DNA from 2 places in the Arthrobacter sp. 01T425 genome. Region 1 is predicted to be linked to the other one. Evidence: riboswitches for the same ligand, from Rfam matches in the RefSeq annotation. Region 1 holds a riboswitch; the other holds the start of a gene.
What was found. A riboswitch is a leader RNA that binds a small molecule or an ion and turns the genes downstream of it on or off. The one in region 1 is predicted to bind cyclic di-AMP.
Positions count from the first base shown of each region.

Region 2: it holds a riboswitch for cyclic di-AMP, as region 1 does, so the genes downstream of both, AC1DNG_RS12200 (NlpC/P60 family protein) here and AC1DNG_RS20790 (aggregation-promoting factor C-terminal-like domain-containing protein) in region 1, are expected to answer to the same signal.

Region 1 covers NZ_JBFTPY010000029.1:18,274-22,438, reverse strand. Annotated here, with positions in the region: gene AC1DNG_RS20795 (bifunctional glycosyltransferase family 2/GtrA family protein) at 1-831, opposite strand, end outside; gene AC1DNG_RS20790 (aggregation-promoting factor C-terminal-like domain-containing protein) at 993-1,832, opposite strand; cyclic di-AMP (ydaO/yuaA leader) riboswitch at 1,832-1,991, opposite strand; gene AC1DNG_RS20785 (sensor histidine kinase) at 2,175-3,785, opposite strand; gene AC1DNG_RS20780 (response regulator transcription factor) at 3,807-4,165, opposite strand, start outside.
Region 2 covers NZ_JBFTPY010000010.1:22,483-26,647, forward strand. Annotated here, with positions in the region: gene serC (phosphoserine transaminase) at 1-7, opposite strand, end outside; gene AC1DNG_RS12190 (iron-dependent transcriptional repressor DtxR) at 367-1,062, shown strand; cyclic di-AMP (ydaO/yuaA leader) riboswitch at 1,213-1,427, shown strand; gene AC1DNG_RS12195 (M23 family metallopeptidase) at 1,432-2,253, shown strand; cyclic di-AMP (ydaO/yuaA leader) riboswitch at 2,390-2,559, shown strand; gene AC1DNG_RS12200 (NlpC/P60 family protein) at 2,855-3,613, shown strand; gene AC1DNG_RS12205 (HNH endonuclease) at 3,833-4,165, shown strand, end outside.

The DNA of each region.
Region 1 (4,165 bases):
CTGGACGATGTCCACGCTGGAATCCGGGTCGTCGGTCCAGTCCACCGGGACTTCGTGGACGCGCAGGCCGCACTTTTCTGCCAGGACCAGCAGCTCGGTGTCGAAGAACCAGGCGTTGTCCAGCGTGTGGGGAAGCAGTTGCCGGGCCACGTCCGCCCGGATCGCCTTGAAGCCGCACTGCGCGTCACTGAAGTGGGCGCCCATGAGGGCCTGGAGCAGGAAGTTGTAGCTGCGCGAGATGAATTCCCGTTTGGGTCCGCGGACCACGCGGGAGTTGCGGGTCAGCCGTGTCCCGATCGCCAGGTCGGAGTGCCCGGAAATGAGCGGGGCAAGGAGCGGGCCGAGGGCCGCCAGATCAGTGGAAAGATCCACATCCATGTACGCCAGGACCGGCGACGGCGAGGCCAGCCACACCTTGCGGAGTGCGTTTCCGCGGCCCTTTTCTGCCATATGGACCACCGTCACTTCGCGCAGCTCGCGGGCTACCCGTTCCGCGGCCTTGAGCGTTCCGTCGGTGCTGGCGTTGTCCGCCACGGTGATCCGGAAGGAATGCGGGAAGGCGCCGAGCAGGTACGCGTGGAGCCGGCGCAGGCAGGCCTCGAGGTCCCGTTCCTCGTTGAAGACCGGGATGGTGACGTCCAGCAGGGGCGTGCTGGCGCGCGTATCAATGGCCGTGCGCCGGCCGCCGGGGACGGTCAGGGCCCCGGCGATCGGGCCCGGGACGGGTGCGTCGGCCAGGGCAAGCCCCGAGGGTGCCCCTGGGGCCGCCGGGCCGGCCGGCGTCGCCGTGGAGCGGGGCAGGGTTCCTGTGGCCTGGTCTGTGAATGTCATGGCTCAACTTTCCCGGCGGCCCATATGAGGGCTTTAGGGTCAAGCTGTGCGGGGGCTGTGGAAGTCCGGGCCGCCGGGGCCGGTCCGGCCGTGGAGACGCAAAGAGGCCCCGGATCCATGCGGATCCGGGGCCTCCAGGGCGGGGGGCGGCTAGTGCCGGTTTAGTACCAGTTGTGTGCGTAGTGGAAGTTCAGGGCACCGCAGGGGGAACCGTAGCGCGACTTGACGTAGTTCAGGCCCCAGTTGATCTGGGTCCGGTAGTTGGTCATGTAATCGGCGCCGGCGCTCGCCATCTTCGAGGCGGGCAGGGACTGGACCACGCCGTAGGCGCCGCTGCTGGCGTTCGTGGCGGTGGTCTTCCAGTCGGATTCCTTGGTCCACAGCTTGTGCAGGCACTGCATCTGGCCGGGTGCCCAGCCATAGCTTCCCAGCTGGGACGCGGCGTAGGCCTGCGCGCCGGCGGGGTCGTCGACTGCGACCGGCGCGGCTGCCGGTGCCGGTGCCGGAGCGGCTGCCGGTGCCGGAGCGGGGGCCGCCGCGGGAGCCGGAGCAGGTGCGGGGGCTGCCGCGGGGGCCGGAGCAGGTGCTGCCGCGGCTGCCGGTGCGGCAGCAGCGGGCGCGTGGATCAGCGCTTCGGCTGCCTTAACCTCCGAGATCTGGGGAGCCACGTTCTTTTCCGTGGCAGCGGTCGGCCCAGCCACCTGGACCCGCTCGAAGTTGAGCTTGGCCAGCGGGTCAGCCATCGTGGCCGTCTGGCTCGCAACGTTCGCCGTGTGGGCGCCCGGCTCTGCCGCCTGGCTCGCGGCGCCGCCACCCAGCAGCAGCGCGCACGCGGCGGTGACGACGGCGGCACGGCGGCCGGTTACACCGAGCCCGGCGGCGAACCGCGACAGGGCGGATGCCTGCTTGACCGGTTCGGCGCGGTGGCGCGACTTGGCGGCGCCAACTGAGCGGGAATGCGAACCGCCGTCAGGGCGTGTTTGTACCTGGAATTCAGTCATGGTGGCCTCTCAACGCCGGCGGAGTTAGCTGTCGGGTTCGGATGAGGTCATCCGGCCGCACGGAACATCACGTGTCGGCTTCACCCCGAGGGCGCATGAAAGCAGATTGCCCGGGAACTCTGGGTCCCCCGCCTCTGCCTGGTCCAGCGGAATCCGGGAAGCGGCAGAGTTTGGCGTCCGTCCGGATATGCGGCACCGATGGCGGCGCACGCTAACGACGCTACAGGACCCGGCTGCTTAAGTCACATTTTGGTAACAGGAGTCACAGTGCCGGGGTGTCGGGTTGCGCCGGGCTCGCCGGTCGACCGTCCGGGCCGTTTGCGCCGACGGCGGCCGTTCCGGTTACGCCGGCGGCGGCGAGGCGGGCAGCCGCACGGCGAACTCCGTGCGGCCCGGCCGGGACGTGACCTCGACTGTTCCTCCGTGGGCCTCCACGATCGACTGGACAATGGACAGGCCCAACCCGCTGGTGCCCTCGGACGTCGGCGCGGCGGTCGCCGTGCCGTGACCTCCGCGGCTGCCGGAAACGGCGCCGGAGGACGAGCGTGCGGGAGCCCCGGACCCGACCCTCGCCGTCGCGACGGCAGAATCGGCGGGGACAGCTGCGGGGTTCGACGCCGGATTGGTGCGCGAGGCGTCGGCCCGGGTGAAGCGGGCGAAGACCCGGCCGATAAATTCCGGGGCGATGCCGCTACCATTGTCTGTCACGGTGACCACGGCACTGCCGTCAGCCGAGCGCATAACGCCCGTGACCACCTTGGTCCCGGGTTCCGTGTGCTTGCGCGCATTGGACAGCAGGTTGGCGAGGACCTGGTGAAGCTGGGTCGCATCACCGCGCACCACCACGGGCTCGTCCGGAAGTTCCAGCTGCCAGATGCGGTCCGGGGCCATGACTTTCTCATCGCTGACCGTCTCGATGGCCAGCTGGGTGAGGTCGACGTCGGAGATTTTGAGCGGTTGCCCCTCGTCCAGGCGCGCCAGCAGCAGCAGGTCCTCCACGAGCGTGGTCATCCGCTCGGACTGGCTTTGCACACGGGCGAGGGACCTCTCGCCGTCGGGGGTGAAATGCTCGGTCATCCGCATCAGCTCCGTGTAGCCGCGAATGGCCGTCAGCGGGGTGCGGAGTTCGTGCGAGGCGTCGGCGACGAACTGCCGGACCTTCATCTCGCTCTCCTGCCGCGCCTCGAGAGCGTTGGAGACGTTGTCCAGCATCTTGTTCAGCGCGTAGCCCACGCTGCCCACTTCCGTTCCGGGATGGGCCGCCGACGTCTGGACGCGGACCCCGAGCGCCACCTCGCCGGCGTCCAGCGGGAGACGGGAGACCTTGGTGGCAACCTCGGAGAGCTGTTCCAGCGGCTTCATGGTCCGCCGGATCAGGGCCGTGCCGGCGAGCCCGATCAGCACGAGCCCGCCTGCGGACACCACCACCATGGTCCAGACCAGGGAGGCCAGGGTGCTTTGTTTTTCTGCCAGCGGGAGTCCGGTCACAATCACGTCACCGTACGGTGTTCGCGCCGCCGTGAGCCGGTAGGCGCCGGCCGAAAGGCTGCGGTCCACGGACACGCCGCTCGGGGTGAGGGCCAGGAGAACCTTGTTGTCGGCGGGGGAGAGGTTCTTGACCGCGCCGTCCCCGGCCAGGAATCCTGCCCTGCTGACTTCGCCGTCCACTATCCGTGCGTTAAGCGTCCCGACGCCCTGTCCCCGGGCTTCGAGGGGGTCGGGGCGCCTGCCCGAATCGTCCGAGGAGGGCCGGCCGAACTCGCTCGAACGGTGGGAGGCCTGGTCCAGCTGGGTGTCGAGCTGCCGGGTGAGGAAGAGGTCCATGGAGGCGTAGCTGAACAAGCCCACAGCGCCGCAGATGGCCACGAGCAGCGCCATGGCGACCAGGACCAGCCGGGTGCGCAAATGCCACGTCGACGGGTTGCGCCAGTCGCGTCCGGGGACGCGGGTCATGCCGGAAAGTGAGGGCACGGATCAGTCCGCCGGTTTCAGGACGTACCCGGCTCCGCGCACCGTGTGGATCATCGGAGCGTGGTTGGCGTCGACCTTCTTGCGGAGGTAGGAAATGTACAGTTCCACGATGTTCGCCTGGCCGCCGAAGTCGTAGTCCCAGACACGGTCCAGGATCTGGGCCTTGCTGATGACCCGCTTCGGGTTTTCCATGAGGTAGCGCAGCAGCTCGAACTGCGTGGCGGTCAGGTGCATTTCCTCACCGGCCCGGGTGACTTCGCGGGTGTCGACGTTGAGCACGAGGTCTCCCACCACGAGTTCGGCGGTGTCCATGGCGGCCACTCCGGAGCGCTGGACCAGCCGGTGCAGGCGCAGCAGCACCT
Region 2 (4,165 bases), on a different contig from region 1:
CGCTCACAGTGGCTCCAATTTTCGGCTGGTTCGTAGCGTGGCTGGGAGGTGGCGGGCAGGGATGGCCACCACGGACACCACTTTTCATTCTGCCTGTTTTATTCTGCCTGTTTTATTTTGCCTGACAGCCCCCGGCGATACGGAAAAAGGCCTGTCATAGTCCGGTCATTGAGACGCCGGGGACGGCCGGCCGGCTGGGGCTGGGACAATAGCTCCAGGTCGATCGAAAGATTATCCGGAGTAATTCAAAATAGGCTAGGCTGGCATGCGAACGTACGGCGGTTTCCGCCTGGGCGCATCCTGCATGCAGCCCGCACGCGGTACGGTGGGAATGACGCTAGGACTGCGCTCGAGGAGCTGAGCTGAATGACGGATCTGATCGATACCACGGAGATGTATCTTCGGACCATTCTGGAACTTGAAGAAGAAAACATCGTTGCCCTCCGCGCCCGCATCGCCGAACGGCTCCGCCACTCCGGCCCCACTGTGTCCCAGACGATCGGCCGGATGGAGCGCGACGGGCTGGTGGTTGTTTCCGGCGACCGGCACCTTGAACTGACGGAAACCGGACGGAAACGTGCAATCGGTGTCATGCGCAAGCACCGTCTGGCCGAACGCCTCCTCGCGGACGTGATCGGGCTCGACTGGGCCTACGTCCACGAGGAAGCGTGCCGCTGGGAACATGTCATGAGCGAACGCGTCGAGCGAAGAATCTTCGAGATGCTCAACCACCCGACGGTCTCGCCCTACGGAAACCCCATTCCGGGGCTTGCGGATCTTGGCGGCGTGCCCAATGGCGCCCCCGTGGACAGGCCTGTGAACCTGCTGGAGGCCATGGCCGGCTACGGGGTAACTTCCAGGGTTACGGTCAACCGGCTCGCGGAGCCGATCCAGGTGGAGCCGGAGCTTCTGGCCCAGCTCGACGAGGGCGGAATCAGGCCTGGCGCGCTTGTCTCGCTGGAGCGGGTGGGGGAGTACATCTCGGTCCGCGTCCCCGATATCGAAGGTGCCCTGGAACTGCCGCCCGAGGTTGCCGCGCACGTCTTTGTAACAGTCGCCTGACCAGCCACTACGCGCCGGTCATGGGACGACCCACGAGTTGTCCACAATTGCGGTTACGGATTTATTACCGGGCGGCTTAATCGCCTATAGTTAGTGCCCAGTACCGATACCAAAGCGTTACCTGATCCGAAGCCGAGCCCTGCCAGCGGATCAGTCGCAGAACTACCTCCTGGCAGGGGCGGGGGAACCACTTTCGGCTGCTACTTCGGCAGCCTTGGGGTGAAGTCCGTCAGCGGCAAGCAGCTTCCACCGAAGGATCCCCTGGGGATGCATCTGTGCGTGGCTGCTTGCAACGGCGGACCGGGTCTTTGATCTCTCTGACCCGAATCCGACAGCTAACTTCGCAGGCCATCCAGAGAGGAACCGTTCTTGACCACCCAGACCTCCAGGGGCCGTCGCCGCGCGACCGGTCCCGCTCCGGAGCCGCGTCCCGTCGTCGCACACACGGCCGAACGCCCGCGGGACGTGCACCGGGATGAACGCCGTCGCCGTCGCAGTCCGTTCCGCCAGGTCACGGACTTTGCCGCGGCCAGCGGGGTCGGGCAGAAGGCCGGGATCGCCCTGGCCGCAACTGGTCTGGTTCTGACCGTGACGGTCCCCGTCACGAGCCCGGTGATGGCTTCGAATCCGGGCGGGTCCGGCGCGCTCTCCGCTGCCGTGCAGCCGGATGTCACCGCTGCCGCCGCCGCCAAAGTCGACTTCAACCGTACGGCCGTCACCACGAAGGGCGATCCGGACGGGAAACTCAAGCAGCTGCTGAGCGCCCAGTCTGTGGGCACCATCACCCGCGCGGCATCGGCCGGCACCCTGGGTGCGCCGCTCGACCAGCTGGTCACGGCCTCGCCCTTCGGCTACCGCGTCAGCCCCATTACCGGGGGCGCGGGGGAGTTCCACCGCGGCCAGGATTTCGCCGCCCAGTGCGGCACGGCGGTCCACGCGGCCGCCAGCGGCACCGTGACCTTCAACGGCTGGCATCCCTTCGGCGGGGGGAACCGCGTGGTCATCGATCACGGCAACGGCCTGGAGACCACGTACAACCACCTGTCCTCGGCCTCGGTCAAGGTCGGCCAGAAGGTTTCCCGCGGTGACGTCGTCGCCATGAGCGGAACCACCGGCGCCTCCACGGGCTGCCACCTCCACTTTGAAGTGATGGTCAACGGCGATGTCGTTGATCCGCTCGGCTGGCTCTAAAAAGACGATGGGCTGCTCTCAACTTCCTGTGACACGCCGTGATCTGAATGTGACATTGGATCCGGACTGCTGTAGGGTTTGAAGCACGCCAACTTTTCCGAAGTTGGCGCTCTTGAGTGGATTGCCTAGCTCTGCCACCGCTCAAGGTCCGTTCGCATTACATCGTCTGGCAGGGGCGGGGGAACCAATTTTGGCCTTCGAAAGAAGGCCTTGGGGTTAAGTCGTAAAGCTTCCCAGGAAGCAGCGCGGCCGGGTGACTCCCATCCGAATCCGACAGCTCACCTCGTAGGCATTGGGAGAGGCTACTTTCGTGTCTTCACGCCACAATTCTGCGCGCATGCGCACCGGCGAGGCTCTGTCGAGCCCGCTGGAATCCACATCACGTGCCGCCCTTGCCGGCGCCCGGATTGGATCACGTTCCGCAGGCTCAATCTCTAGCGAGCCCGGACAGCATGCAGTTTCCGCTTTTGGCGCGTCTTCGCAGTACACCCTTCGCTAAGTAACCCATTTCGGGGCGATCCGGCGTACCCCCAAGATGCCGGAGCGTCCTCAGTCCGTGCCCGAAAGCGCGCGGTCCAAGGATCACGAAAGAGAGAACTTAATGACTACTCGTGCAAACGTTGCACGGCACCGCGCCGAGGTCACCAAGACCAACTCGCTGGCTGTTATTGCTAAGGCTGTCGGCGACAACGCCGGCGGCGTGGGCCGTCAGGCCGCGGTCATCGCCGCAGCTTCCGGTCTGGTCCTGACCAGCGGAATCGCAGCCAACGCTGCTGAAACCAATGTTCAGCGCGAATCGACCTCCGCTTCGGCCCTGGAAGTCCAGTCCGCAGCTCCGGCCACCATCTCGGCCGCTTCCACCATCGCGATCTCCTACGAGAAGCCCGCCGTGACCACCACGCCGGCTCCCGTCGTCGAGGCTCCCAAGCCCGTCGTCAAGGTCCAGGACGCCACGGCCACCCGCGCCGGCGGCACCGAGCTTGGCGTCAGCGGCGGCGTCGCTGCCCAGGCCCCCGCCGGCATCGGAAGCGGCGCAGGCGCGACCATCGCCGCCGCTGCCTACGCACAGATCGGCGTGGCGCAGGACTGCACCGCCCTCGCCACCAACGCCCTGGCCGCGGCAGGCATCCACTACCACGGCTGGCCGGCAGGTTACCTGTCCCTGGGACGCACCGTGAGCGCCGCCGAGGCACGCCCGGGCGACCTCGCTTACTACCAGAACGGCGGCGTGGGCATGGCTCACATCGCGGTCTACGTCGGCAACGGCATGGCAGTGCACGGCGGCTGGAACGGCGGCACCACCGCGCTGTACAGCGTCAACGTCGGCTCCGGCCCGGTCTTCATCCGCGTCGGCGCCTAAGCACGAACCCCAGCATTCCAAAAGACCCCCGCCTGCAGGCGGGGGTCTTTTGCGTTGCCGCGCAGTGAACTTTCCGCGCCGGGGACCGCGCCGGTGAAAAAATATTCGGTGATCCGGCACTTGAGTGTTTACTCTTGTGTTGTCGATCCATAGCCCGACCATGCAGAGGGCAGCCGGCCCTCGTGCCGCTGGCGGGTGCGGCCGTGAAGAGGTATGCGGATGCGCACTCTCGTTCTGAATGCTGGATATGAACCGCTGGCGGTCATCACCTTCCGCCGGGCGCTCGTCCTTGTCCTGACCGGAAAGGCCAGCGTGGTGGCCGAAGGGGACGACCCCGTGGTCGGCCCCCAGGACATTTTGGGCCGCCCGTCCGTGATCCTGCTGAACCGCTACATCCGGCCCAGGTACAACACGATGACTGCGGTGAGCCGCCGCGGCGTGCTGCGCCGGGATGCCCACCGCTGCGCGTACTGCGGCAAGGCTGCCCACACCATCGACCACATCCAGCCCAAATCGCGGGGCGGGGCCGACTCCTGGGAGAATCTGGTGGCG